Regions from separate parts of the Paenibacillus sp. FSL H7-0716 genome, predicted to be linked through region 2. Evidence: riboswitches for the same ligand, from Rfam matches in the RefSeq annotation. Region 2 holds a riboswitch; each other region holds the start of a gene.
What was found. Region 2 has a riboswitch for cyclic di-AMP ahead of MHH60_RS28375 (hypothetical protein). Riboswitches for the same ligand answer to the same signal wherever they lie in the genome.
Positions count from the first base shown of each region.

Region 1 (7,536 bases), on a different contig from region 2:
CTACTGCGCTATCCGGATAAAGACGCCGGAGGCAGCGGTATGGGCAGACTGTTATATTATATCGAGGGACAGTTCAGCTTGAATACGGACCCTGCGATACGCACTTGGTTATGGATGCTTCTGGCGCTTGTTGTCTTGCGACTTCTGCTTTCCCCTTTCATAAGGGCAGGATTGCTGCATGAGCTCCACCAGGAGCGAAAGGGCGAGCGTGGACTGTTCTTTTTCCCTGGCATGAAGATCTATGGACTACCTGTCTTAGTCTTTAGCCTAATCGAATGGGTGCTGACCCTGCTGCCGCTTTACTGGCTTGCTCCAAAAATGTACGGGCTGTTCTTATCCTCTTTGTTTAACTACGCTTTGTTACTTCATTTAGTACCATACGTATTGGCATGGCTTATATATATTTTTATCGTGCGCCTGTTTCTTCTATATATGCAGTTTGGTTACACCGGCGGTACAGGAATGTTCTCCTCACTGTTCATCTGCTTGCGGTCACTGATTCCTGCTATAGGTGTTTCCATTGTACTTGGTGCGGGAGGCTTGCTCTTACTGCTAGTGTGCGGACTGACGGGTCTGTTCTGTCCCGGCCTACCGGCACTTATAATACGGCAAATCTCACCACTACCTTCTACGCTCTTAAAAATGTGGGGAATCTCTGCACAATATCATCTATGGCGTAGCAAAGCATTTCCACAATAAATCAACCTTATTTGACATAATAAAAAGGTCCCAATTCCTGTATTTAGGAGCTGGGACTTTTTCTCAATACGGATAACTTAAGAGTATTTGCAAAATCGTAAAAGCTCTGTTACAATAAGTCCTGTGCTATTAGTAACAATTTTGTAATCAATTGAAACGATTCCTACATAACTAAATGTATTTATCGTAAGTGTAACTGTCGAAACGTCATTCTCTGGTGCTTAACACGCCTAATTCCTTTGCACCGGGAAGTGGGGGAACCATATTTTGGGTGAATTGATCTCGCTTTACAGGGATCATAGGGAATCTTCTACCGAACCCTTAAGCTAACCTCGCAGGCCTTGGAAGGAGTACATCTTTTGAAAAGACATAATTTAAGAAAAAAATGCGTCGCTGCGGCGCTAGGACTTGTAATGGCGTTATCTATTGGTGGAGGAAGCGCCTTTGCCGACTCTAAAATGGACTCTGTAATCTCAAAGACTATTGGAGTTGCCTATAAAACCGGAGGTACAAGCACTGCCGGATTTGATTGCTCTGGATTTACAAAGTATGTATTCAAGAATGTGGGTCTTACTTTACCTCGTACATCAAAAGCTCAATATAGCGTTGGAACTGCTGTATCCAAAAGCAATCTGCGTTCTGGTGATCTAGTGTTCTTTAACACACTTGGCAATGGAGTATCCCATGTCGGCATTTATGTTGGAAACGGAAAATTCGCACAATCGTCCTCTTCGCGTGGAGTGACCATCACTTCACTCAGTCAGGCCTACTGGGCCAATCGTTATGTTGGCGCTAAAAGAGTAATGAGTACTTCAGCTTATCAAGCTGTAGCCTTCGATTGAAACCTTCCTCACAACTATAACCTCATAATTACAACTATATGAACCTGAATCTGATTATGCCCGTAATCAAATTCGGGTTTTTCTTTTTTCCATAATATATTTTTACACTATTAGAGCCCAATTGAAACACGTTTATTTGATAAAAATTGCAATTATATTAAAAATTAGGTCATTATTAACGCTTACATATGCCTTTCTACCGTAAAAATGCCAATTTTTCTGCATTAATATGTTAAAAACGATTGCCAAGCGGCTTTCTGTTTGTTACAATTAGCGCAGTGAGATTTTAGTAACATTTTTGTAATCATTAAGTTGTTATTTACAAAGGTTTTGTCATGTATTGATTACAAGCTAATCCTAATCAACAGTATGAGCCGAGTTTCCTAACTATTAGGAAAACGGGGGAACCAACTTTGGGTGAATTGACCTCCATTATATAGAGGGGTCATAGGGGACCTTCAACCGAACCCTTAAGCTAACCTCGTAGGCATTTGGAAGGGGTATACACTTTTGAAGAAGAAGTTAGCAGCAGCAGTACTAAGCTTTTCCATCATCCTCACCATCGGAGCAGGAAGCGCTTTCGCAGATTCCAAAATGGATAAAGTGATTGACAAGGCCATCGGTACTAAATACGTATCCGGCGGTATATCCACTAACGGATTTGATTGCTCCGGATTTACAATGTATGTGTTTGATAAGATTGGCATTAACCTTCCACACCAATCAGGTTCCCAATATCAAATGGGCACAGCAATCTCCCGTGATGATATAAGAGCCGGAGATCTTGTATTCTTCAATACAAGTGGCAAAGGTGTCTCCCATGTCGGCATTTATGTCGGTGAAGGTAAGTTCGCACACGCTTCTACCTCACGCGGTGTTACGATTAGCTCTCTGAGTGATAGCTACTACGTGAAACGCTACGTTGGTGCCAAGCGCATTATGAGCACAGACGCTTACCAATCGGTTGCTGCTGAATCGGAAGACAATGATGATGTGCAATAAGTAACGTACATAGGCTCTTTTCCAAGGTAACTCTTGGAGGAGAGCTTGTTTTTTTGTCTTATTACTTATTTACCCCTCTCATAATTTGTAAAACATTTCTCTCATATAAAGTTTCTGAGTCGAACCTCCCCCATTTTGTATATAATTAGTAATATAGCAATGTCCTCGTGAAAGGAGATCGATGACTTTATGATAAATCCCTCGGTAACTTTTCATGTAGTTCCTATGGAGGCAATTCACGGAGAAGCTATTTGTAAGTGGAGCTATACGCCTCCATATAATATTTATGGCTGGATGCCGTGGGAGCAGATGCAGGCTCTTGGCATCGAGTTTGGTGATCCGCAGCTCCGGGAGGAACAATATATCTCCATATTAAATGAACAAGAGGTATTGTGCGGATTCGCACAGTTGTTCCCGATGGAAGGAGTCGTTCGTTTAGGAGTTGGGATGCGCCCCGATCTATGCGGCCATGGTTTAGGCAAACTATTCGTGGATGCCATCGTCCAGACAGCCTTGAATCGTTATCCTGATCGTGAGATAGATCTAGAAGTCCTGACCTGGAACCAACGCGCCATACGAACTTATCAAAAATGTGGATTTACGATTACAGATACGTATGAACGCCGCACACCTACAGGAGATAAACCTTTTTATTGCATGGTCTATGACAAATGATATTAAATACCATATATTTCATAAGAATGATTGTATTCTCGTTCATTTTTTTGTCACAAACCCTATGATAACGCTTCACCATAAGCTATAATGTAGGGAGCAGCTTACATAGAAGGGACGAATTGGGATGCAGAAATGGATCATGAGCGGTTTGTTTTTTGCCGCCTGTGCCTTTGCGGTAGTACTCATGTTTACACTTCCGGGTAAAGAAGAGGTAGCGGAAGAAAATAAGCCCACGATGCCGGTAGTTCAACTGGACGCAGCAAAGGCAGAAGCAACCGTGAAAGCCAGCTGTATCACCTGTCACGGCGATCAGCTTCAAGGTGGAGTTGGACCAAGTCTTCAGAATGAAGGCGGCCAGCATGACGCTGAGGAAATCTACAGCATCGTCACTAAAGGACGTGGTCAAATGCCTTCCTTTAAGGAGAAGCTAGCGCCTGAAGAGATCGCCAACGTCGCACTCTGGCTCTCAGAGAAAAAGTAACCCATCAAGCAACTAAAAACGCCCGTGTATGAGATAGGTGACTATCTATGCACGGGCGTTTATTTTATGATTTTGGCTAAACTAGTGATTTTTTTCAAAGGCTTCATTAAATTCATGCGCCGCTCGAAGATCTAGAGCCGTAATCCCATCTTCTTCATTAGATTCAAGTCGCAGGGTAACTGTTTTATAATCAATCGTAATATGTGGATGATGATCGAAGGCTTCAGAAATCGTGGCTACTTCATCAACGAAAGCAATGCCCTTCATATATTGGCTGAACATATATTTTCGCACCATAACATTATTATCCAGCTTCCAGCCCTCCAGCTTAGTGATCTCCTCACGCAGTTCCTCTTCCGTAAATAACAATTCGTTTCCTCCCTTACAAAAAATTGCAGTAAAGTGCGCAGTTCCCTTTACTTGACTTAGGCGTTAAACAAAACATCCCTTAGCTTCTGAGGTCCAAGGGATGTGCCAGGATAAAGGCGATATTTTCGATTTAATGTATTCACAAATCCCAGCGATTATAACTCGGCTTTATCAATTTTAACACGGGCTACTAACTACGGGCAAATTACGTCCCGACGTCTCCTCAACCTAAATCAAAACCACTGAAGCCAAATCCTCTTCGCCAACTAAAATATTAATGCGGTGCGTGTCCTTATCGTAAATAATTACGCCGCTCCCCACTTCAATCATAGGTTCATTACCCAACGCGAAGAAAAGATCCTCAGCCAATGCTTCCCATACCTCCAGCTTTGATTCTTGGGGTAGTTCCTGCCACTCGTCCGGATCCATCTCGAAAAATAAATATCCATCGGAAATTCGTCCGACGGCTTCGGTCAAATCCGTTAGAATTTCACCGTAATCTCTACCATGCTTTACACCCACGTATATCACTCCGTTTTCTTCACAGATGAATAATTACTTACCTTATCCATTATAGCCGAAAAAATGACTTCACAAAAAACCGAATGATGTCGATAAATAAGAATATACGTTAATTCGGTTTCGCACAGAGTGCCCTGCCGCTGTTTCAAGGATGATATACGCGGCATTGTCGGAACACATCTTAAATCTCACGGACGAGGTGCAAAATGGAAATTTCAACAATAATTGGTTTAATTTTTGGTTTGGTTGCTGTAATCTGGGGCATGATCCTCAAGCACGCTCCACTTCATGCTTTGGCCACACCTGCTGCTTACGTTATTATCTTGGTGGGTACGGCAGCTTCTATTTTCATGGCTTTTCCTTTCAACGAGGTCAAAAAGATTCCAAGTCTGTTCAAAATGATTTTTATCAAAAAGAAATTAATCAGTAAACCCGAATTAATCACTATGTTCATGGAATGGGCTTCTATCACACGGCGTGAAGGTCTGTTGGCTCTAGAATCAAAGGTCGATGAAATAGAAGATAACTTCCTCAGGAATGGCATGCGGATGATCATTGATGGAAATGATCAGGATTTTGTCCGCGATGTCCTCATGGAGGATATCCACGCCACAGAGGATAGACATAAAGCAGGAGCGCTCATTTTCTCACAGGCAGGTATGTATGCTCCTACCCTTGGGGTGCTCGGGGCGGTTATCGGCCTCATCGCCGCTCTGGCTGATATGAGTGATATGAACAAATTGGCTGCGGCAATCGGGGCTGCCTTCATCGCCACTTTGCTAGGTATCTTTACAGGTTACGTATTATGGCATCCTATTGCCAATAAGCTGAAACGTCTCTCCAAACAAGAAATCGAAGTTCGAATGATGATGGTCGAAGGTCTTTTGTCCATACAGTCCGGTGTATCTACTATTGCCATCAATCAGAAGCTTGCTGTATTCCTAACACCTTCGCAACGCGTTAAGTTAAATGAGAAGGACGGTGGATCAGGTGAGCAAAAAGACTAGACACGAAGAGCATGAAGAACATGCCGATGAATCGTGGCTGTTACCTTATTCCGACCTCATGACTCTTCTGGTGGCTCTGTTCATCGTTATGTATTCTATGAGCGCAACGGATGCCAAGAAATTTGAAGAGATGAGTCAGGCCTTCAGTTCCGCACTTAATGGCGGTACAGGTATTCTTGAAGAGCGGGCAGCAATGCCTAGTAAGACTCAAGAAGATCTGGGGAAAAATGATAAGATGGGTAGCTCTACTTCCAAGAAAGCTGAAGAAGCAGAAATGGCAAAGCTACGACAAAAGGAACAAGAGGATTTAGAGAAGCTTAAGAAACAATTCGATCAATATATTAAGAGCAACGGTCTAACGGATCTGCTCAGTACGAAGCTTAATCAATCTCAGCTAATGATTACGATCAGTGATAACGCATTGTTCGCCTCTGGCCAAGCCATTGTTAAGGATGATTCGCGGCAATTAGCTAAATCCATCTCAACGATGCTGCAACAATTCCCGGATTATGATGTAGTAGTGCAAGGGCACACCGACGATATTCCGATTTCTAATAGCAACTATTCATCCAACTGGGATCTGAGTGCGGATCGGGCACTTCAGTTCATGAAGATTTTGCTGCAGAACACGAATCTAAATCCGCGCAAATTTAGTGCGATTGGATACGGCGAGTATCATCCTATTTCGGATAATGACACAGCTACCGGCCGAAGCAAGAATCGCCGGGTAGAGGTTTCCATTATTCGCAAATATCAAGAATCCAAAGAGTTTACAGGGATTGTTCCCTCTGCTGAATAAGTGATTTCGTAAGGTAATAAAAAGAGCTGTCCAAAGGTCTTAGACCCTGGACAGCTCTTTTTTGTTGCGAGTACTACATTCTATATGGACCTGTAACATTGTAATAACATTCCTACAGTAACTCGTAGTTCAGCGTAGCTCCAAGCTCTTTCTTCTCATCAGCAGACAGCTCCCGCCATTCTCCCGTTTGCAATGCCCCCAGGCGAATATTCATAATCCGAATGCGTTGCAGCTTTCGAACCTCATAGCCAAAAGCGCTGCACATACGACGAATCTGACGATTTTTGCCCTCTGTCAAAATAATACGGAAGACACGCTCCGTAATACGCGTGACCTCACAGGGCAGTGTCTTCTCACCTAATATTTTCACACCGCTGGACATGCCGGTAATAAACGAAGGCGTAATGGGTCTGTCCACGGTAACCACATATTCTTTTTCATGCCGGCCTTCCGCCCGTAAAATTTTATTAACGATGTCGCCATCATTAGTAAGCAAGATTAATCCTTCCGAATCCTTATCGAGACGACCAATCGGGAATATACGTTCATGATGACCTACAAAATCGACAATATTCCCCTTGATATGCTGTTCTGTGGTTGATGTAATCCCTACCGGCTTGTTTAGAGCAATGTAGACCGTCTGGCTTGAGGTTTCAAGCGCTATACCATCTATTCGCACATCATCGCCCGGAACAGCCTGACTGCCCAGCACAGCAGGCTCTCCGTTGATCGTAACTCTGCCGGCATCCACAAGCTTGTCTGCTTCTCGGCGTGAACAGTACCCTGTCTCACTGATGAATTTATTAATTCTCACGTTGTTCTTCACTCCGTTCATCCTTAATGTTAAGCCAAGGTGTACCCCCTCCAGCTGCAGGCAGCTTAATCATAACGGTTGTCCCCCGGCCAACTTCACTTTGTATTTCCAAATGACCCTTATGAGCCTGAATAATACGCTGGCTAATCATTAACCCAAGACCAGTCCCCGATTCCTTATTCGTGAAGAACGGTTCACCCAGCTTAGGCAGCACGTCCTCTGGAATCCCTTCACCCTGATCTTTGATTACTATAAAGACGCAATCCACAGAGTTCCACAGTTCCATTGAAATGACGCCACCCTCAGGCATAGCCTCAATTGCA
Region 1 covers NZ_JBBODA010000023.1:11,833-19,368, reverse strand. Annotated here, with positions in the region: gene MHH60_RS23750 (hypothetical protein) at 1-699, shown strand, start outside; cyclic di-AMP (ydaO/yuaA leader) riboswitch at 917-1,055, shown strand; gene MHH60_RS23745 (C40 family peptidase) at 1,113-1,541, shown strand; cyclic di-AMP (ydaO/yuaA leader) riboswitch at 1,904-2,046, shown strand; gene MHH60_RS23740 (C40 family peptidase) at 2,052-2,543, shown strand; gene MHH60_RS23735 (GNAT family N-acetyltransferase) at 2,733-3,218, shown strand; gene MHH60_RS23730 (c-type cytochrome) at 3,346-3,702, shown strand; gene MHH60_RS23725 (4a-hydroxytetrahydrobiopterin dehydratase) at 3,784-4,071, opposite strand; gene MHH60_RS23720 (hypothetical protein) at 4,300-4,593, opposite strand; gene motA (flagellar motor stator protein MotA) at 4,800-5,600, shown strand; gene motB (flagellar motor protein MotB) at 5,584-6,399, shown strand; gene rluF (23S rRNA pseudouridine(2604) synthase RluF) at 6,512-7,213, opposite strand; gene MHH60_RS23700 (sensor histidine kinase) at 7,203-7,536, opposite strand, start outside.
Region 1: another riboswitch for cyclic di-AMP. It lies ahead of MHH60_RS23740 (C40 family peptidase); the one in region 2 lies ahead of MHH60_RS28375 (hypothetical protein).

Region 2 (7,536 bases):
CAGCGATCCTGGGAGTGTTGGCCTTTGACTTTTTCTTCGTGCCTCCCGTTGCAAGTTTTGCCGTGTCAGACTTGCGCTATCTGGTTTCATTTGGCGTTTATTTGGCGGTTGCGACATTAACGGCAAGCTTGGCGGCTAGGCTGAAACGGCAGGTCCATTATTCCAAGCAAAAAGAGGCACATACCGCTGCGCTGTACGCGCTTAGCAAGCAGATGAGCGCGATCGCGGATATCGATTCCATGCTTGACCATTTTTCTCTACAAGTTTCACAAACCCTGGAGACAGAAATCGCGATCTATTTGACCAATAACCGGAACAACCTGGTTCTTGCCCATCGGACCGCCGAGCATCCCGACGATAGCCAAAAGAATGCGGAGCTCTCTGTCGCGCAGCGAATGTTTGAACACGGCGAGACGGCCGACTTGAACGAATCACCGGGTAACTTTATTCCGCTTCGGGCTGAGAAACGCATCTATGGTGTCATGGTATTCTATCCAAAACAAACACTAAATGGGATCTCAACCGAGCAAATGCAGCTCCTCGAAGCGCTCGCAGGCTTGGCGGCGAGCGCAATAGCTCGCGTCAAGCTGGCGGAGGAAGCCAAGATTGCTCATCTTACAGCAGAGTCGGAACGGCTTCGTACCGCGATTCTGAATTCGGTTTCCCATGAGCTGCGCACCCCACTAGCAGCCATCATCGGCTCGGCAACCGGTCTGATCGAGGGCGAGCATCTATTCTCTTCGGAGGATCGCATGGAGCTTCTTTTCACGATCCGGGACGGTGCTCTTCGCATGAATCGACTGGTGATAAATTTGCTCAGCATGGTTCAACTTGAAAGCGGGATGCTGCGCCTTAGGAAAAACTGGTGCGATGTGGAGGACTTAATCGGCGTTACGTTGACTCAAGTCAAGGACTTTCAACAACATCGCAAGCTCCGCGCCGAGCTGCCGGATGACGACCCCATTATAGTGCTGGGCGATGAAGTGTTGCTGGAGCAAATGTTGGTCAATGTGGTCAGCAACGCGATCAAATACAGTCCGGATTACAGTGAAATCGTCCTGTCTGTACAAACCGAGGAAGATGACGTTGTCATCTCAGTCTCCGATAAAGGGATTGGACTGGAAGAGGACGAACATGATCGGATATTCGAAAAGTTTTACCGTTCAGCCGCGGCGAAGCAAATAACCGGTACGGGTTTAGGACTTGCCATATGCAAAGGAATCGTCGAGCTTCATGGGGGAACGATTTCGGCGAAGCCGAACGAGCAGCGAGGGACCATTATAACGATCATGCTTCCCTTTAACAAGCAAGACGACAAGTATGCAACATTTTTAAGAAAGGGGCATCTAGAATCATGACCACTAAAGAAAATGGGGCTCGCATTTTAATCGTCGATGATGAACCCCAAATTCGCAAGCTTCTAAAGGTAACCCTGCAAGCCCATCAATATGCCATCTATGAAGCCTCGACCGGAGAGGAAGGTCTGCATCAGGCTTCCTTGATATTGCCGGACTTGATTGTTCTTGATCTCGGATTGCCTGACATGTCCGGTATGGATATTCTTGGCCGCATCCGGGAATGGTCGAATGCGCCGGTCATTGTCCTAACGGTAAAAGATCGGGAGGAAGACAAGATCGCCGCATTAGACAGCGGCGCCGATGATTATGTGACCAAGCCGTTCGGAATGGGAGAACTGGTCGCCCGAATACGTGTTGCGCTGCGGCACATGGCCAAATCGGCGAACGAACCCCACTTCCAGTTCGGCGAGCTCACCATCGACCTGGCACATCGGAACGTGGAATTGAAGGGAGAACGAATCAAGCTGACCCCAACGGAATACGATCTGTTGAAAATTCTCGCCTCCAACGCCGGGAAGGTCGTCACGCAGCGTCAGTTGCTACAACAAGTGTGGGGCAGCCAACACAATCAGTCAGACAGCCATTACTTGCGGGTGTATATCGGGCATCTTCGCAAAAAACTGGAGGAAGACTCAACCCAACCCAAGTTCATTGTGACGGAGCCGGGGATCGGCTATCGCTTCCTGTCCAGGGAATAACAGAAGCGTTCATCCTGTCTAAGTCGATTCTCCACCACTCGAAAACGTAATAATGGAACCTTTTTGCAGAAATATTGCCGTCTCGGTTAGTTTTTGTTCAATGCATCCGCTTTCATGCACGAGAAAAGGCGAAAAAATCAAAAATCGATGTCGGATTCGGCTTTTACATTGTCGTGAAAAAAGCGTATGATCTCTATCAACAACTTCAAAATCAATTGAATCGCTGAATTCCCTAAAGGGAAACGGGGGAACCAACCTGAAGCCTTTACATGGTTTCACGGGGTGAATTCCTTGTCTGCGTAGCACATGGAAAGGGTACTCTCAAGCCCTAACCCGACAGCTAACCTCGTAAGCGCATTGAGAGAGAACCGTACCCGAGCTGCGTTTGTCCGATGGACTGACAACAGACTGCCCGAGAGCCTCGTTTCTCTGCTCTTCGGGCTTTTTGTCGTACCCAAAAAACATTTAGGAGTGTGGCAAGCATGTTACATGTACAAGAAGCGGATCCGCTGCTGGGTCTTCAATCGTCCGGTTTTCGGTATGAGGAGAGAATTCGTTCCATCGAAGTATTTCGTTTCGATCAAGAACTGACCCAGCGTCTATTATCCAACAACGAAAAAGATAGCATCTGTGGATATCTGAAACTATCCGGTAATGGATTCAGGGGTTGGGGCGAATATCGATTGCCTTGCAGCAGTAGAACGTTCGACCTCGTCGGATGGGCTTCCGTTTTTATGAATCTGAAAGGTCTTGATGTTGCCCAAGCTTTTCAATTGGTTCAAGAGAAGGAAGAGAAATGGGGGAGATTCCGGAAAGAACTTGCCGAATCGACGTTATTGAACTGTGTTCCTACTCTCAGATCCCCTGTTCATTTGCCTTTTCCGAAAGAACACATCTATTTCATGGAACATACTGACTCTTACGTCTCATTCTGATTTCCTGACATGAAGGAGAAATGTATGATGCAGGAGTTAACCAACCAACTGAAGGAAGCCTATTTGCAATGTGAGCGGGAAGTGCTCGGCGTACATCCGCAGGAGGTTGAAGTAAGAGTCATTAAAAATCATATTGTGATCATTGCCAAAGGGACTCCAACAATTGAACAATCCATCTCTGTCCATGCCATACGCGGCAGAAGCATTCATCAAACGATATGCGAAATGGATCGCGAACGTTTGCAAGCACTGTTGAAGCCTAAAGTTGCCTCAATTGTCGGTTGCGACGTTACTTCCATTCAATCGGACATTTGCATCGGCACCGGAGAAAAAATGGAGCTTATTCATTTGGATTGCGATATCGAGAACAAGTTTATGCATGATTAAGTTTAAGTAAACGGTTTTACGGGACAAATTCGAAATCATACACGGGAGAGATGATGTTGTCATTATTGGTGATGAAATATGGAGGCAGTTCCGTAGGCGACGCCGAACGGATAAAGCGCGTTGCGCGACGGATCGCGGACCGAAGGCAGGAAGGCCATCAGTGCGTCGTCGTGGTGTCCGCAATGGGAGATACGACGGACGATTTGATCGAGTTGTCCAAACAAATCGCGGAGACAACTCCTTCAGCACGTGAAATGGATATGCTGCTCAGTACCGGAGAACAAGTTGCGGTAGCCCTGTTATCCATGGCACTGCACGTCCTGGGCGAACAAGCTATCTCTTTAACCGGATGGCAAGCTGGCATTCTTACAGAAGCAAACCATGGGAAGGCACGGATTATCGACATTCAGACAGATCGAATAAGGAATGCGCTAAATCAGGGGAACGTCGTCATTATAGCCGGCTTCCAAGGCGCGACAGAAAATGGCGAGATTACAACGCTTGGACGAGGAGGCTCCGACACAACAGCTGTCGCGCTTGCAGCAGCGATTCGGGCAGACTTGTGCGAAATCTATACGGATGTGGACGGTGTTTATTCAACCGATCCCCGCATCGTCAAGCTGGCCAGAAAACTGAAGGAAATCTCGTACGATGAAATGCTGGAAATGGCTCATCTCGGAGCGGCGGTTCTCCACCCCCGCGCAGTGGAATGTGCCAAACAAAATAAAGTGAAGCTGGTCGTTCGATCCAGCTTTACGAACCATGAAGGGACGCAAGTGAAGGAGGAAACGGATATGGAACAAGGAATCGTGGTTCGTGGCATCGCGTTCGACAAGCCTATTGCGCATGTAAGCTTATTGGATATGCCAACAAGCCCCAACCGACTCGCCACGGTTTTTAATTCGCTTGCAAAAGACGACATTGATGTCGATCTTATCGTTCAGGGCGGGATAAGGAATGGCAAGGCAGACCTGTCCTTTACCGTTAGTCTCGCCGATCTGGAGAAGGCAAAAAGTGTGCTTGATCTTATCCAGGCAGACGTTGGATTCAAAAACTTGGAAGCCCATTCCGATTTGGTGAAAGTATCTATCGTCGGGGCAGGAATGGTCAGTTCTCCAGGTATTGCGGCAACGATGTTTCATACCATTGCCGAAACCGGCGTAAGCATTCACACAGTCAGCACTTCTGAAATAAAAATCTCGTGCGTAATCGAAGGCACCAAGCTGCATGAAGTTGTTCGCTCCCTGCATACTGTGTTTGAACTCGATGATCGCGAGTGGAGCTAAATCGTGATTGATGCAGCCAAAAACGGCTTTGTCGAAGGTGGGGCAGCATTCAAAATCGCTAGTGCAACGGACGGAATAAGGTGATCCTCATGAAGCAGGAATGGAGAAATTCATTCAACAGAGCAACGGTTACTCGGGCGCTTATGGAATGTATACGCAAGCTCAATCCGCGGCGGATGATGTGGAATCCGGTTTTATTCGTGCTTGAAACGGTAACCTTGCTGATTCTGCTGATCATTCTTTTTCCTGCCTATTTTGGCAGCACACAGTCGATCGGATTCACCGTCGGGGTGTTTGTTATTTTACTGTTCACCATCCTCTTTGCCAATTTTGCAGAAGCTTTAGCCGAAGGACGGGGAAAGGCGCAAGCAGACAGCCTGATCAAAACAAAAAAAGAGCTGTTCGCGAGGCAGATTCTCAAGGATGGATCCATTCGAGAGGTAGCCGCTGACGAGCTATGTAAAGGAGATATCGTCTGCGTTCAAGCCGGGGAAGTGATTCCCGGAGATGGCGTTATCATAGAAGGCTTGGCCGCAGTTGACGAATCGGCGATTACCGGGGAGTCAGCCCCTCTCATCAAACAGGCGCAGCCGGAGGCAAATTCCGTTACCGGCGGGACGACTGTGGTTAGCGATTGGCTTAAAGTGGAGATCACCTCCGAACCGGGACATTCGTTCCTTGATCGCATGATCTCCTTGATTGAGGGAGCCAAGCGTCAGAAAGCTCCAAACGAAATCGCGCTGAACACGCTTCTGATTGTTTTCACGCTCATTTTTCTGATCGTGGTCGTCACCTTGCATCCACTCGCTTCGTACATTGGTGTTCAACTGGACATAACCACGTTAATCGTCCTGTTTGTATGTCTAATTCCGACGACCATAGGCGGACTTCTATCCGCTATAGGTATTTCCGGGATAGACCGTGTGACCCGATACAACATTTTAGCCAAATCGGGAAAAGCGGTGGAGACGGCGGGTGACATCAATACGATCATTCTCGATAAGACGGGGACGATCACATACGGCAATCGCAGGGCTTCAGAATTCATCCCTTTACCTGGCGCATCTTTACAGGAGCTGATTGAAGTCGCTGTTATTTCATCCATATTCGATCATACGCCTGAAGGAAGTTCCATCCTTGAACTTGCCAAACAACACCATGTGAACAGCGATGTACGGGCATACCAAGGAGAAGCGATGCCGTTTACGGCTGAAGAGCGGATGAGCGGACTCAACTTGAACGGCAACTTTTACCGCAAGGGAGCGGTTAATGCGGTCAAGAGTTATATCATACAGCGAGGCGGAGAAATTCCGAATCAACTTCAGGAGCATAGCGACCGTATTTCCAGACTGGGCGGAACTCCGCTGGCTGTGAGCAAAAACAATCGCATTCTCGGTCTCGTTTATTTAAAAGATACGATTAAACCCGGAATCCGCGAACGCTTGCAAGATCTGCAGCAGATGGGGATTAAGACCATCATGTGTACCGGAGACAATCCGCTTACTGCTGCTACGATTGCCAAGGATGTCGGTATTGACGAATATTACGCCGAGAGCAAGCCGGAAGACAAAATCCGCATTGTCCGTGAGGAACAAGCGCAAGGAAAATTGGTAGCCATGACGGGCGATGGCTTGAACGACGCTCCCGCGCTAGCCCAAGCAGACGTCGGTCTGGCGATGAACAGCGGGACGAATGCAGCTAAAGAAGCCGCCAATATGGTCGATCTGGATTCCGATCCTACAAAGCTTCTCAAGGTCATTTCCATCGGAAAACAGCTTTTGATAACTCGCGGAGCCATTACCACCTTTAGTATCGCAAATGATTTTTCGAAATATTTTGCCATCATTCCTGCGATGTTTGCAGGAGTAATTCCCGAGCTTCAGGTTTTGAACATTATGGATTTACAGTCACCGACCAGTGCCGTTTTGTCCGCTCTGATTTTTAATGCGGTTATCATTCCATTATTAATTCCATTAGCTCTAAGAGGTGTGAAGGTTAAACCGAGGGGAGCGAGCCAGCTATTGTCGCGAAATATTCTGGTTTACGGAGCGGGCGGCGTCATATTCCCCTTCATCGGAATTAAACTGATCGATATGATTTTGAACTTACTTTAGATTCTGTTGAAGTCGAGGTACCCTGCGATGGAGAAGCATGTTGATACGAGAAGAAAAAAAGAAGACACCATTATTTCGGTGCGCATCGTTGCGATCCATATGCTTTTAGCATGTTTGTTGCTGCTCGGCTTCAAATTCGGACTCTCCAGCTTACTTCCAGGCACAGTTGCCATTTTCGCTACGTCCGGCATTCTCTATTTCACCATTCGACGCAATTTGAGCTCCATACGACTACAGGATGCTGCAAATTGGGAGATGGAAGAAAAGAAAATCAAGGCAACGTTGGAAAGCATTCAGGATGGTTACTACGAAGCAGATCCTTCTTGTCATTTGCTTGTATATAATCAATCGCTTGTCGACATTTTGGGTGTTTCCGTGCAAGAAATGGCGGGACGTAAAATGACGGACTTCATGGGCCCGGATGATAAGACGAGACTAAAACAAACGTATCAATGGGTAGCTCATACGGGAACAGCGGTTAACTGCGTTGAATGGGAAGTCGTTCGCAGAGATGGAACACGCAAATCCGTAGAGGGGTCCATCGTGCTGATTCCTGGAACAGAAGATTCGAATCCACTGGGATTCCGGGGAATCATTCGAGATATTACGGAGCGTAAAGATTCCCAAAGGATGCTGGAAGAAAGCCGGCACCGCTACCAATCGTTGTTTGATCATAATCCGGATCTCGTTTGTTCCTTTGACATGGAAGGCAAACTGACGACCATTAATCCTGCTACTGAAGCACTAATAGGCTATTC
Region 2 covers NZ_JBBODA010000037.1:33,389-40,924, forward strand. Annotated here, with positions in the region: gene MHH60_RS28365 (ATP-binding protein) at 1-1,358, shown strand, start outside; gene MHH60_RS28370 (response regulator) at 1,355-2,056, shown strand; cyclic di-AMP (ydaO/yuaA leader) riboswitch at 2,268-2,427, shown strand; gene MHH60_RS28375 (hypothetical protein) at 2,539-2,991, shown strand; gene MHH60_RS28380 (Na-translocating system protein MpsC family protein) at 3,001-3,378, shown strand; gene MHH60_RS28385 (aspartate kinase) at 3,435-4,664, shown strand; gene kdpB (potassium-transporting ATPase subunit KdpB) at 4,754-6,778, shown strand; gene MHH60_RS28395 (sensor domain-containing protein) at 6,806-7,536, shown strand, end outside.

Region 3 (7,536 bases), on a different contig from region 2:
AACGTTCCCCAGTTGAGCAAACAAGAGAAACGACGGGTAGAACAGGAGCAACAGAAGCAGAAAACGAGAATTTTAGTTATTAGTTCAATAGCTGTAGTAGTTATCATTTTTGTTGGATTGTTTATGTTAGCTTCGAAAGATGCAGCAAAGAATGTCTCTACAGGAGAACCGGTAGAATTCAATTACAGTGAGCTACCTAGGATTGGTAATGAGGATGCACCTGTTAAGCTTGTTGAATTTGGCGATTTCAAATGTCCAGCTTGTTCCCAATTTGCTGGCTCCATGAAACCGAAAATTGTTCAAGATTTTGTCAACGAGGGAAAAGCAGCTCTTTACTTTGTAAATATGGCTTTCGTTGGTCCTGACTCTGAAACAGCTTCATTAGCTGCATTGTCTGTATACCATCAGAATAAGGATGAATTCTGGAAGTTCTATGATGCTGTGTATGCGCAGCAAGGGGATGAGAGCGAGGAATGGGCCACTGAGGATTTCTTGGTAAGCCTTGCTGAAAAAGAGAAATTAGCGATCGATTACGATCTGTTGCGTAAAGACATCCAAGAGAAAACTTATGCAGATGAGCTGAAGAAAGATATTCAGTTGGCAACTGACGCAGGCGTGACAAATACGCCTTCGCTCTACATTAATGGAGTGAAAACGGCTGAACCTTTCGATATTGAAGCGATTACATCTGAAATTAACGCCGCCGCAAAAGCAGTGGAGGCAAAGTGACAAAATTCCTATCTTTTTGCAAGCGTAACTGCCTCTATCTGGCCTGGTTCGTCTCTTTGGTAGCTGTAGCTGGTAGCTTGTATTTAAGTGAAGTCTTGAATTATGAACCTTGTAAGCTTTGCTGGTTTCAGCGGATTTTTATGTATCCACAGTTATTTTTATTGGGAATTGCCACTTTCCGCGGAGATAAGCGCATCATTCCTTATGTGCTTCCATTAAGTTTGATTGGTGGCAGTATCTCAATCTATCATTATGCGGAACAGAAGATTCCAGCGTTAAGTAAAGTTCTACCTTGTACAATTGGTGTTCCTTGTAATAAAGATTACTTGAACTACTTCGGATTTATAACGATTCCTTTGTTAGCTTTAATTGCGTTTGCTTTAATTAGTCTCCTTCTTTGGTATGGACGTAAGGAAGAAGAAGTGATTGAAGTAGATGCAGAGGAGAGCTTAGGATTTTAGTTTTTACTTTGGAAGGTACAAAAACGCTGAAAAGGTATTAAAATCACGGGCTAGAGGGATAATTGAAGATAATGAAAGAGAGCATCCAATAAGACGCTATATTTGAGCTTATTGGATGTTTTTTCATTCTTTTTTCATTTTTTTCAACGCTTTACTGTAGGCACTTTGTAGACTAATATTAGACCTTGTGAGAAGTTGAATATGCGCTGAATTTTCTTAGGAAAAACGGGGGAACCAAACTTGGCATTCATGCCAATGGGGTGAATCGGAACCGGGTCGAACAGATCTCTACCGTAGGGCTATAACCACAGCCCGAATCCGCCAGCTAACCTCGTAAGCAAGGTGGGAAAATGACCATGCATAAGCATGCGGATCATTTCCGTATGCTTATTTTTGTGTCTGCATTTATGAAATCCACCGATGAAAACAGCGCACGGAAATTCCGTTTCAGCTCCCAAAGAAAGGAACTGTATCCACCATGGTAAGCAAGGTAAAACGACTATTGATCGGACGTCCGATGAAGTCGAATGAACTCGATCATGAAAAGTTATCCAAGGTTAAAGCACTGGCTGTCCTGTCTTCTGATGCGCTCTCGTCTGTAGCCTACGGAACAGAACAAATTCTGATTGTACTGGTGGCTGCCGGGTTTACTGCCATCTGGTATTCCCTGCCAATTGCATTAGCCGTATTGGGCCTGCTGGCCATCCTGATTTTATCCTACCGGCAGACGATTTTTGCTTATCCGCAAGGAGGCGGAGCTTATATCGTAGCCAAGAGTAATCTTGGTATTCCGACAGGGCTGCTCGCTGGGGGTTCATTATTGGTGGATTACATTCTTACCGTAGCGGTTAGTGCCTCGGCAGGGACGGATGCGATCACATCGGCTTTTCCAAGTCTTCATAATCATACTGTTCTCATCGCTGTATCTGTTATCGTTCTATTAACAATCATTAATCTTCGCGGAGTGACTGAATCGGCTTCATTTATCGCAATTCCCGTGTATTTGTTTGTGGTTTCGATTGTTGTTCTGATTATCTCCGGTATCGTTAAATATGCAATGGGTGGCGCGCATGCGAATGTTCCTGAAATAGGAAGCGCCGTATCTAATGTAAGTTTGTTTCTACTATTAAAAGCGTTTAGCTCTGGTTGTTCAGCCCTAACGGGAGTTGAGGCCGTATCTAATGCGATCCCAAACTTTAAAGCACCGGCTGAGAAAAATGCAGCCAAGACGCTAATGATCATGGGACTTATCCTTGGCTTTATGTTTACCGGAATCACTGTGCTGGCGTATTGGTATGGTATTGTGCCAGATGAAAAGGCTACGGTTGTCTCTCAGATCGCTGAATCGACCTTTGGCCGTGGCGGATTGTACTTTTTCATTCAAGGGATTACTGCAGTGATTTTGTTCTTGGCAGCTAATACAGCATATTCAGCGTTTCCGCTGCTCGCCTTTATGTTTGCAAAAGATAAATATCTGCCACATGCATTTATGGTCCGTGGTGACCGCCTGGGCTTCTCAAATGGCATTATTTTTCTAGGAGTTATGTCTATCATACTTGTGACTGCATTCCATGGGAATACGGAAGGGTTGATTCCACTATATGCGGTAGGCGTGTTCATTCCTTTTACCTTATCCCAACTGGGGATGATGGTGCATTGGATCAAAACCAGACCCGCTGGATGGGTGAAAAGATTTGTAGTAAATACCATCGGTATGCTGACTACATTGACGATTACACTTATTTTTATCATTACTAAATTCTCAAGCGTATGGATGGCATTCATTTTCTTACCTGCTGTAATGTTCGTGTTCCACCGTATTCATAAGCACTATTTGAACACTGCGGATCAACTGCGTATATGTCCTGCTACTGATAAACCTGTAATTAAAGGAAGTACTGTAGTTGTTCCTGTTGCAGGGGTTACACGTGCTGTATTACATTCCATCAGCTATGCGAAGTCTCTAACAGATAATGTTGTTGCTGTGTATGTAGGCTTTGATGAAGAAGACATTCATAAGATGGAGCAACGGTGGGAGGAATGGAATCCAGGTGTACGCCTGATTGTACTTCGTTCCAGATATCGTAGTATCATTCGTCCGTTAGTGAAGTTTATCGATACGGTAGAGTGGAAGACAGCTGCGACGGATCACATCACAATTCTGATTCCACAGTTTATTACCAAACATTGGTGGCAAGCCGTGCTTCATAATCAGACCAGCTTTTTAATCCGCTCGTATCTAATGAATCAAAAGGACGTTGTAGTAGCGACTGTCCCTTATCATTTAAATAAATAAGCAGAAGATAAAAAAAGAGGTTATATCCGGAACGTTCGGAATATAACCTCTTTTGTATTTTATATGAAGGAAATTGTTGCAAATCCACAGAATTTGAAATTTATATGTTGACATAGAGAATGAGAATCAATATCATTTAAAAGTGAAGCAGAGGTAATGATCACCTTTGAATATCAAAGCAGTTACATATAGGAGGGTTTTTAATGTTTTGGCTTAACAGAAAAAGATCAGGAAGCATGAAAGTAACGATGAGCGGATTAATAGTGATGACGCTTTTACTTTCCGCTTGTGGTAATAATAATGCTGAAAGTTCATCAAATGCAGGAGCAGCGCCTACAACAGCTCCTACAGCAGAATCTACAGAGGCACCTGCTGCACCTAAGACGTTAACTGATGCAATGGGTCATGAAGTATCGATTCCAGCTAATCCACAGCGCGTGCTGGGTTCATATTTGGAGGACTCTTTGGTAACTCTGGGTGTAACTCCAGTAGCTCAATGGTCAGTTACAAATGGCGTTCAGGATTATCTGGCCACTGAATTGAAGGATGTTCCTACAATTAGTTACGATCTTCCGTTAGAGGCTGTAACCAGCTTTGCTCCGGATCTTATTATCATCCCATCGGAGTCTTCTGTTCAGAACGGGATTTACGATCAGTTGAATAAGATTGCACCCACTTATGTAATTGGGGATGAACTAAATCAAGATTGGCGCAAATCGTTGCTCAAGATGGGTGAGATTTTGAACAAAACCCCTGAAGCAGAAAAAGCCATTAAAGATTATGATGTTAAAGCAGCGGCTGCGAAAGAACAGCTTGCAGGAGCTATTGGACAAGAGTCCGCGGCGATTCTATGGTTGGTGCAAAAAAACTTCTATATTGTAGACGAAACCCGCAGCAGTGGAGCTGTATTATATACAGACCTTGGCGTAACGTTGCCTAACTTAGTAACAGAGATCCCAGTAGGAACAAGAGCAACTTGGAATCCGATCTCGCTAGAGAAGCTTTCTGAGCTGACCGCAGATCATATTTTCCTTGTAAATAGTGATAAGACTGAGGGTTCGGAGATCCTAGATAGTGCAATCTGGAAGGGCATCCCAGCTGTAAAAGCTGGAAATGTGCATGAAATGAGTTCAACGAGCAGCTGGCTTTACAGTGGTGCGAACGCTGGCAGCAAAATCATTGACGATGTGCTAAAAAGTCTTGTGAAATAAAAGTCGTAATTCACCATGAATGAGACTGATCATTTCGGTGGGGAAGGGCGTGCAGATCAAGTATCTCGGGATACAAAGATCTGCACCATTTTTTTATAAACCAATCCCATAGTACGGAAAAATCGTTCCTGCAATTGTACAACATAAATATTTTTGCGATAATGAGAATGATTGTTGTTATCATATAAACCATTGTAACTATTGAATAAGGAGACGACTCATGGTTTCACCCTCAGATTTCGCAAATCGTATTAACAATGAACCTAAAAAAGCTCTACATACCCGACCGGCAGCTGCCATTGGTATTCTTATTTTTGGACTTGCTGCCATTGCCTTCGGATTGGCACTTTCGGTCTCAGTGGGTGCGGCAGATATCAAGTTAGCTACGGTATGGGAAGCTATATTTCATTTCAATCCAGATTTACAAAAACATCAGGTGATTAGAGAACTGCGATTTCCACGTGCTATTGCTGGCGCCTTAGTCGGTGCTTGCTTCGCAGTAGCAGGGGCTATCATGCAGGGGATGACAAGAAACCCGCTTGCGGATTCAGGGCTGTTAGGCTTGAATGCAGGAGCAGGGGTAGCGCTGGCAATAGTATTTGCTTTTGCACCCTCACTCTCATTCACTTCACTAATGTTGTATTGCTTTATCGGTGCCGCTGTGGCCTCTTTTATCGTATTCGGAATCGGTTCGCTTTCTTTTAATGGCCTGACCCCCTTGCGATTGACATTAGCAGGTTCGGCAGTTAGTGCTTTATTGGTTGCTATTAGTCAGGGAGTAGCTATTCTTTTCAACTTATCTCAGGACATAGCCTTCTGGTTAGCTGGTGGGATGGGTGGAGCTAGCTGGACTCAGATCAAGATTATATTCCCTTGGGTGGCCGTAGCCTTAATTGCAGCGATGATGTTATCACGATCCGTCACATTGCTCAGCCTAGGAAGAGAAGTTGCGGTTGGTCTGGGGCAGCGGACAAGGTTAGTTCAATTGGCATGTATGATTGTTGTGGTTATCTTAGCTGGAAGTGCGGTTTCAACGGTTGGCCCGATTGCTTTTATAGGACTAATTATTCCGCATGTTACACGTTATTTCGTTGGAGTGGACTACCGCTGGATTATCCCTTGCTCGGCAGTTCTAGGGAGCTTATTGATTATCTTTGCAGATATTGCCGCAAGAATGATAAATGCACCTTATGAGACACCGCTAGGAGCTTTAATTGCCATCATCGGCGTACCGTTCTTTATTTATTTAGCGAGTAAGCGGAAGGGGGAGCTGTAATGCCCAAATTAACCCTTACTCCAGATGAAAAAGAACGCCGTACACGCGCCCTAACGGTGTTATCACTCCTTGCTATACTGATCGTCGTTGTGTTTATAGTCAGTATGAATACAGGGTTTATGCGTCTATCCCCACTGGAGGTATTACATACACTGCTGGGTGATGGAACACATCAGCAAAAGCTTATTTTATTTGATTTCAGATTACCCCGCATCGTAATTTCATTGTTAGTTGGAGCGGGCTTTGCAGTATCGGGCTGTATTCTACAAAGTCTTGCACGTAATGCACTCGCTGAACCGGCTACGCTGGGAATAAGTGCTGGTGCAGGTTTTGCGGTAATCATTTTCATCTCGTTTTTTCCGGCTACAACAGCAGCGCCGATATTTGTCTTGCCTCTCCTAGCGCTTGGTGGGGCTGGCCTGACCGCAGCTTTAATCTATATTCTTGCCTACCGGAAGGCAGATGGTCTGTCTCCTACAAGGCTGATCCTTATCGGGATTGCGGTCGCTGCAGGAATCAATGCTTGCCAGCTTGTATTGGCACTTAGGCTTGATCCTAATAATTATCAATTTGTAGCTACTTGGATCGCCGGGAAAATATGGGGTGGGGATTGGAGATTCGTCCTTGCTTTGCTGCCTTGGATCGCGATTCTGTTACCGTTCGCTTTCTATAAAGCCCGGGTTCTAAATGTATTGAATCTAGGAGATCATACTTCATTAGGTCTAGGAATGCGTGTGGAGAAGGAACGTATTCTCCTTCTGGTAACAGCCGTAGCGCTTGCCGGCGCCTGCGTCGCAGTAAGCGGAGGTATTGGCTTCGTCGGCCTGATAGCACCACACCTGGCTCGCAGGCTCGTGGGACCCCGTCATCAGGTGTTACTACCTGCTAGTGCTTTGACAGGCTCGCTTCTTATGATTACCGCCGATACCATCGGCAGATGGGTGCTGCAACCTGCGGAAGTTCCTACTGGCATTGTGGTTGCGATTATTGGCGCACCTTACTTTTTATATTTACTCGCCAAGTCTAAAGCGTAAATTCGTTCATACTTAGGAGCATAGCTCCATAAATCTTTTAAGGGAGTTGTAGATCATGTCAGAACGTTTGAATACAGAAGAATTAAGTATTGGGTATGCAGAGGCTACTATAGTTAAAGGATTGAACTTGTCTATCCCTACGGGAAAAATCACCGCACTGGTGGGCGCTAACGGCTCCGGTAAATCTACAATCCTCAAAACGATGGCCCGGATTATGAAGCCGAAGAGTGGCACCGTAATGCTGGACGGCAAATCAATTCATAACTTTTCAACTAAAGAGGTTGCTCGTCAGCTAGCGATTCTACCGCAGAACCCAACGGCTCCTGACGGTTTGACGGTGTCTGAGCTGGTCAGCTACGGTCGTTTCCCTCATCAAAAGGGATTTGGCACGATGACCGCTGAGGATCGTAACATCATCTCCAACGCCATCTCTGTTACGGGAATGGAATCTTTTCATGATCGCCCTATTGACCGTCTCTCAGGTGGACAACGTCAACGCGCTTGGATCGCTATGGCGTTAGCACAAGAA
Region 3 covers NZ_JBBODA010000001.1:624,442-631,977, reverse strand. Annotated here, with positions in the region: gene MHH60_RS02810 (DsbA family protein) at 13-729, shown strand; gene MHH60_RS02805 (disulfide oxidoreductase) at 726-1,190, shown strand; cyclic di-AMP (ydaO/yuaA leader) riboswitch at 1,385-1,544, shown strand; gene MHH60_RS02800 (APC family permease) at 1,669-3,486, shown strand; gene MHH60_RS02795 (iron-hydroxamate ABC transporter substrate-binding protein) at 3,690-4,697, shown strand; gene MHH60_RS02790 (FecCD family ABC transporter permease) at 4,918-5,973, shown strand; gene MHH60_RS02785 (FecCD family ABC transporter permease) at 5,973-7,007, shown strand; gene MHH60_RS02780 (ABC transporter ATP-binding protein) at 7,063-7,536, shown strand, end outside.
Region 3: another riboswitch for cyclic di-AMP. It lies ahead of MHH60_RS02800 (APC family permease); the one in region 2 lies ahead of MHH60_RS28375 (hypothetical protein).

Region 4 (7,536 bases), on a different contig from region 2:
TTGGAGAATGGAAACAGACGGTAAAAGAACTGATGGAGGCTAACCAGAGGTTAACTCTGGAGAATGAACAGCTTCGCAAAATTTTAAAGCGGGATGCACCTTTGGATCCTACCGTAGATTCTGCGGAGGCGGAAGCTCTTTTAGCTACCGGAGAGGGAACAGAAGAGGTTGTCGGGGAAGGTTATGACAACTTGGCTCGACTTTACCACGAAGGCTTTCACATCTGTAATGTTTATTTTGGACATTTACGCACGGAAGGTGACTGTCTGTTCTGTCTTTCTTTTCTTAATAAATGAGGATATCCAGCCGTAGGAGATTAATCCTACGGTTTTTTTTGAATTTTAGCTAATAGACATATGCATTTGAAGTAAGTTTTTCTCAACAAAACCTTTAGGAGATTATTACATGACGAATTCTTTTAATGATATACCTGTCCCCTTGTTACCGACGGAGCGGGTGGATGATTTACTAACACATGACCTGCGCATTATTCAAAGTGATGAAGTATTTAGCTTTTCTATGGATGCTGTATTGCTTGCTCGTTTCGCCAGTGTTCCGCCACGCGGAAGAGTTCTAGATCTTTGTACGGGAAATGGTGTAATACCGATTTTAATGACTACTCGGACAAAAGCTTCTATTGAAGGTATTGAAATACAACCTCGTTTAGCTGATATGGCTCGTCGTAGCGTGGCTCTCAATGGCCTTCAGGATCAGGTTGTAATTCATGAAGGTGATTTGCGCGAGTTATATACTACCGCAGGACATGGGGTGTATGATGCAATAACGGTGAACCCCCCTTATATGCCGCTTAATGGCAGTGATCTGAAGCTGAACAACCATCAAGCTATGGCTCGTCATGAGATAGGCTGTACACTGGAGGAGGTCATTCAGGCTTGTGTGCGATTAGTTCGGACGGGCGGAAAGGTAAGTATGGTTCATAAACCACAACGGTTGGTTGATATTATCAGTCTTATGAGACAATATAGACTCGAGCCAAAGATTATTCGGTTTGTACATCCACGTGCCCATCTGGAGGCAAATATGGTATTAATCGAAGCCGCACGTGATGGAAAGCCTGAGGTTCGTTTACAACCACCGCTCATCGTATATAATGAGGACAATCAATACTGTCCAGAGATTATGGACATCTACTATGGTGCTAAAGAGGGTAAATCATGACGATATCATGCCAAAGCAGTTTTCAAAACAAGACTAATACCAGTACTCAGGAGACAACAGGGTCGCTTTTTCTGGTGGCTACACCTATCGGTAATCTGGAGGATATGACCTATCGTGCAGTCCGCACATTACAGGAATGTGATATTATTGCCGCGGAAGATACGAGACAGACCCGAAAATTACTCAGCCACTTTGAGATTTCACCTTCGATGTTGTTTAGTTATCATGAGCATAATAAGGCTGCCAGTGGACCTGAGCTTGTACGCTATATAATAGAAGGAAAAAATTTGGCACTCGTCAGCGATGCCGGTTTACCAGCGATTTCTGACCCTGGAGAGGATCTTGTAGCCCTTGCTATAAGTCATGGAATTCCGGTGATTCCTATCCCTGGAGCTAACGCAGCGTTGTCAGCTTTGATTGCTTCTGGTCTATCTACGAATACGTTCACCTTTATCGGCTTTCTTCCCCGAGAGCGTAAGGACATCCGAGCAGTATTAAGTCCACTTCGTTCGGCTCAAGGCACTTTGTTGTTCTACGAATCTCCCCATCGCGTAGTTAAGACACTTGCTCATCTTCAAGAAGCATTCGGTAATCGCCAGATTGTGTTGGCACGTGAATTAACGAAAAGATATGAGGAGTTTCTACGCGGTTCAATTGAGGAATGTACGCTTTGGCTTGCTGAACATCCTCCGCTAGGCGAATATGTTATTGTCGTAGAAGGGGAGAGCAAGGAAGATGCAGAAATCGCAGAATCGGCGTGGTGGCGTCAGTTAAGCATTGAAGATCATGTAGCTCATTACGAAGCACAGGATGTACCACGGAAAGAGGCTATGAAAAAAGCGGCATCAGACCGGGGTGTAGCCAAACGGGATATTTATAATGCGTTGCTTGATAGAGCAGAAGAGTAAGTGTTATAGACGAATTCCTAGAATAACTAAGGATTCTCAGAGCCGATTCGAGCTTGAGTGATTTATCTGTGGGTTAAATGTACTTTGTACAGTTATTTTTGAATTTTTTTATGTATTTGTTCGTTTAGTTGTACTTCATACAGTTATAAAGGTGGAAAGGATTGATTTCACGGAGATATAGGAAATATAAGTGTACAAAATACAATTAATTCGTTTAATGGTAAAAAGCATTTAAAATAACTGTAAGAAATACAACTAAGTATTACTAGTTCCGTCTTGAAGCACATTGCCCTTAGGGAGTGCAAACCCAGACATAAAAAATACCTCCCGCGGTCACGGGAGGTCAAGGAGATATGAAAAGGTTAGAATTAACAATTTGATTAGTTCTATTATATACTATTTAATTTAGTTTGTCACAGGGGTAGGGATGGAAGATATGCATTCATGACAAACTATTTTTCCTTTAAAGTAAGTTACGTTCTCAGCGTTGCCACAGAAAATGCAGGCAGGCTCATACTTTTTAAGCATAATCCGTTCGCCATCAACGTAAATTTCCAGTGCGTCCTTTTCGCCAATGCCAAGTGTACGGCGTAATTCAATAGGAATAACAACCCGTCCAAGTTCGTCTACTTTTCTTACAATTCCTGTTGATTTCATCATAACAATCGTTACTCCTCTCAATGTTCCAAAAACGTCATTATTCGACATTGTTCACTGTTTTATGATACTTATAATACCAACGATTCCCAAATCAGTCAACCTTTTTTCATAGGCTGAATAAGAAAATTTCCATAAGAACTTTGAATGTCCCTATAAAAATTAAGAATTACCCTGAAAGCATTTTGTCGATTTACCAAGACCAAAAATGATACTTTTCGACAAAGTACGACATAATTACTTATTATATACTGATATTAGTTAAAATCATATTAAATTATTAGAAGGAGTTGATCTCATGAAGCAGCCGCTCACGGAAGAAAAAGTTTTCAAGGATCCCGTTCATAATTATATTCACGTACAGGATACGATTATTTGGCGACTAATTAATACAAAAGAATTTCAGCGTTTACGCCGGATTCGCCAGTTAGGTACCTCATATCTCACTTTTCATGGTGCAGAGCATAGTCGTTTTTCTCATTCTTTAGGAGTATATGAAATTACACGCAGAATCATTTCGCAATTTGAGCGCAGCGGGTATAAGGATTGGATTCCGGAAGAAAGTTTGCTTACTTTGTGTGCGGCTTTGCTGCATGATTTAGGGCATGGCCCATTTTCACATTCTATAGAAGAAGCTTTTGAAATGAACCATGAGGATTGGACCTGCCGGATTATTTTGGAGGACACGGAGATTACCGAAATATTGCGTGATGTGGAGGAAGATTTTCCTCGTAAAGTAGCTTCAGTTATCTCTAAGACTTATGAGCATGAAATTGTTGTCAATTTGGTTTCCAGTCCACTGGATGCTGATCGTATGGATTATTTACTGCGTGATGCGTACTATACAGGTGTAAACTATGGAACCATCGACATTGATCGGATTTTGAGAATGCTTCGTCCTTATAATGGGCGGATTGTAGTAAAAGAATCAGGTATGCATGCCATTGAAGATTATTTAATGTCGCGTTATCAAATGTACTGGCAGGTATATTTTCATCCGGTGACGCGCAGCTCTGAAATTATTTTGCGTCAAATCTTCCGTAGAGCTAAAGAATTGTTCCAAGAGGGGTACAAATTTCGCTTTATGATCGCTCCGCTGGAAGATCTCTTTCGAGGAGAAGTAACAGTGAAGCAATATTTAATGCTTGATGAGGCACTGGTACAGACTGCTTTTATGCAATGGACACTTGAAGAAGATGAGTTATTAAGCGACTTGTGTACCCGTTTTATTCATCGTAAACTGTATAAATATGTAGAGATCGAGAATTTGGATACAGATATGATTGCGGAAATCCGCAGCAGTTTTGCGGGAGCGGGACTTAACCCAGAATATGACTTAGAGATTGATTATCCGACAGATTTGCCTTATGATGTGTTCCGTCCAGGAGCAGCCTTCGACAATAATCAAATTTTACTGCTTGATCGGAATGAGCAATTGCGGGAAATTTCAGAGGTATCGGATATTGTGCGCTCAATAAGCGGAATTCATCGTGGCAGATATCACCTATATTTTCCGCAGGATAAGCTGAAAAAAGCCCTTACACGCTTGCCCTCTTCTGTAGCAGAGATTTTTGCAAAATAATACAAATATTTATGGAACTATTGATAAAAACAACAAGGAGTGAGCTTTAAAATGTATCTGTTCGACACACATACACATCTAGATGCGCCTCAATTCGACGAGGATCGCGAGGAAGTTATAGCTCGTGCAGTAGAGGCCGGAGTCAGCAAGATGATCAATATTGGATTTAACCGGGAAACGATCCCTTCAACGATGAAGCTGGCTGAATCTTATGATTATATTTATGCAGCGGTGGGCTGGCATCCACAGGATGCGATTGATATGAAAGAGGGCGACCTCGATTGGATCGCCTCTCTTTGCAGCCATGAGAAAGTGGTGGCCATCGGAGAGATTGGGTTGGATTATTATTGGGATACCTCTCCCAAGGATGTACAGCAGGAGGTCTTCCGCAAACAAATTGGACTAGCCCGTGAACTAAAAATGCCAATCTGTATACATGACCGTGATGCTCATGAAGATGTCGTACGGATTTTACGGGAGGAAAAAGCAAATGAAATTGGTGGCGTAATGCATTCGTTCTCAGGCAGCTGGGAAACAGCAAAAATGTGCCTAGACCTTGGATTTCATTTGTCATTTGGAGGACCGATCACGTTCAAAAATGCCAGAGTGCCTAAAGAGGTGCTTGCACAGACGCCATTGGACCGATTATTGATCGAAACAGACGCTCCATATTTGACTCCACACCCCTTCCGAGGCAAGCGAAATGAGAGTGCTCATGTGAAGTTAGTAGCAGAGGCTGCGGCTGAAATTAAAGGGTTAACATGGGAAGAATTGGCTAAAATTACGTATGCGAACGCACTGGAACGATTTGGGATTGTCTGAAAACAGGAGTAAAATGGGTGAAAAATAGAGAATAGCCGATATATTAAACTTTTTTAATATAAAAACGGCTGATTATTACAATATTTTAACCATATATTTGCGTAAACGTGGTTGAATCGTCCTTTACAACATGCATCAAAACAGGATATCATCTTTTCAGTGATGTGAGCTGTTGTTATTGTGACAGCCATTGATTCATGGATCGTCTCGCTGAGTCTCCGTATGGAGAACGGGGGAACCAATATTGGACTGCCGCATGCCTGTATCTTGAATACGACTAGGAATTGCCGCAGAACAATATTTGATTTCTTCACGTGGTCTTTGGGGTGAATTTAAGGGCAACCGCCGTGAGCGGGTGACCTGAAATAGGGCGTCTCTCTTTCGTCCGAACCCGACAGCTAACCCCGTAAGCGCAAGTAAGAGAGGCAACCTCGTGCACAAACATTCCCGCGTATTCTGACATCGGAGAAGCCACGAAAGAGTCCTCAAGAGAACTCTTTTTAGGCTTCTTTATTTTTGAATAAACTGAATGTTGCCCGCATACTGTTATATAACAGGTGTGGGAGTAGCTGTGCCGAGCAGGCGATCCATGAGCAGGAGACGCTAAGTTAATACGTGCGTATCCTGTGACAATCTCAAATAGCTTCGTCAAAGAAATTCAGTCCTCATGATATACAAATTGACGACGAGGCTATGTAAGGAGGATGGAGAGAATGGGCTTATTCCAACCAGAGGTATCCCATGATTCGCAGTCATCCAGCAGGTCTTTCGCATTACGGTGGGAGCAAGTAAATACTCGCGTACTTTTACTTGCAGGTGTGATTTCAATCGCAATCGCGCTGTTAATTCTGCTGTACGTACACGGTCAAAGTAACAAACAATTAGTTTTAGTAATAGACGGGCAAACACAGACACTTGAAACGCGAGAAGCACTTCTAGGTGATGTGTTGGAGAAAGAGCAAATTTCGCTGCAGCCGCATGATGAATTATCTTTAGGTCTGAGTGATGAAATAAAAGACGGTGACCGTGTCGTTATCAATCGTGCGCAGAAATTTAGCCTTACTGCGGACGGAGCAACAAAAACGTTATATACGACCGAAGACACTATCGGTCAAGCGATTGACAAACTGGGTATCAACCTAGAAGGCTATGATAAGATTTTTCCTTCGTTAGACACCACCATCTCTGCTGACATGGAGATTAAGATCGTTCGTATCAACAAGCAAACGGTACAGCGAACAACTAACTTACCTTTCCGTGTTATTAAGACAGCAGATCCCTCCCTTACTGTGGGAACAGTTAGAGTGGCACAGGCAGGCAAACCAGGCGTCATGGTTCAGCATATTGAAAAGATCTATCAAGACGGAGAACTGGCCTCTATGCGCATGATCGGCAAGGAAGTACAAACGGTAACAAAAGATAAGATCATTGCCGTTGGTACTAAAGCACTTCCTAAGCCTACTGTAGTTGCTAAAGCTACAACAACTTCCAAATCAAGCACTACCTCCAAAACGACTAAAGTTAGCGCTAAGACTAAGAACGTCACAAGCAAGGCTGGCGTAGATTTTGAGTACAAGAAGATGATTAAGAACGTCTCCATGACAGCTTATTCGTCAGAAGAGCCAGGGATAGGTACTAAAACTGCCTCCGGAACACGCGTAACGGAAGGTCGTACAATTGCAGTAGATCCGAATGTAATTCCTATTGGCTGGTGGGTTTATATCGATGGGCTTGGATTCCGCCGTGCAGAGGATACTGGCGGTGCCATTAAAGGCAATAAAGTGGATGTCTATTATGATTCCCTGAGCCATGCTCGTAATTTCGGCCGTAAATCACGTACCGTTTATGTGATTGGACCTGTGAAACCAGAGCTTAACTAGAACTGAAGCTTTTGCAAAAAATCCTTTGATAAGCTATAGTGATGATAACCGTTAAGGAACGCTGGATGATCATTTCGTTGATCGCAGAGCAACCGCTCATCACTTATACATTCTTTAACCAAAAGAAGAGGAGCGAATCCTCTTCTTTTTGCTTTTTTTGGAAGGAGTCAAGAAATATGATTAAGGAATTAATCGTCGTTGAAGGCAAAAGCGATACCGTAGCCATTAAGCGTGCTGTAGAAGCGGATACCATTGAGACAGGCGGCTCTGCTGTAAACCGGACTGTAATTGCTAAGATCGCGCTTGCTATGGAACGTAGAGGGGTTATTATTCTTACGGACCCGGACCATGCTGGGGAGCGAATTCGTAAAATCGTTTCAGCGAAGGTGCCGGGCTGTAAGCATGCTTTTATTCCAGAGAAGGACGCAACTCGAAAAGGGGATATCGGTGTAGAGAATGCATCGCCAGAGGCGATTCGTCATGCGCTGCGTAATGTACATACCTCTTT
Region 4 covers NZ_JBBODA010000034.1:46,926-54,461, reverse strand. Annotated here, with positions in the region: gene yabA (DNA replication initiation control protein YabA) at 1-296, shown strand, start outside; gene MHH60_RS27735 (tRNA1(Val) (adenine(37)-N6)-methyltransferase) at 406-1,179, shown strand; gene rsmI (16S rRNA (cytidine(1402)-2'-O)-methyltransferase) at 1,176-2,087, shown strand; gene MHH60_RS27725 (AbrB/MazE/SpoVT family DNA-binding domain-containing protein) at 2,493-2,747, opposite strand; gene MHH60_RS27720 (HD domain-containing protein) at 3,043-4,326, shown strand; gene MHH60_RS27715 (TatD family hydrolase) at 4,378-5,148, shown strand; cyclic di-AMP (ydaO/yuaA leader) riboswitch at 5,347-5,576, shown strand; gene MHH60_RS27710 (3D domain-containing protein) at 5,862-7,028, shown strand; gene rnmV (ribonuclease M5) at 7,205-7,536, shown strand, end outside.
Region 4: another riboswitch for cyclic di-AMP. It lies ahead of MHH60_RS27710 (3D domain-containing protein); the one in region 2 lies ahead of MHH60_RS28375 (hypothetical protein).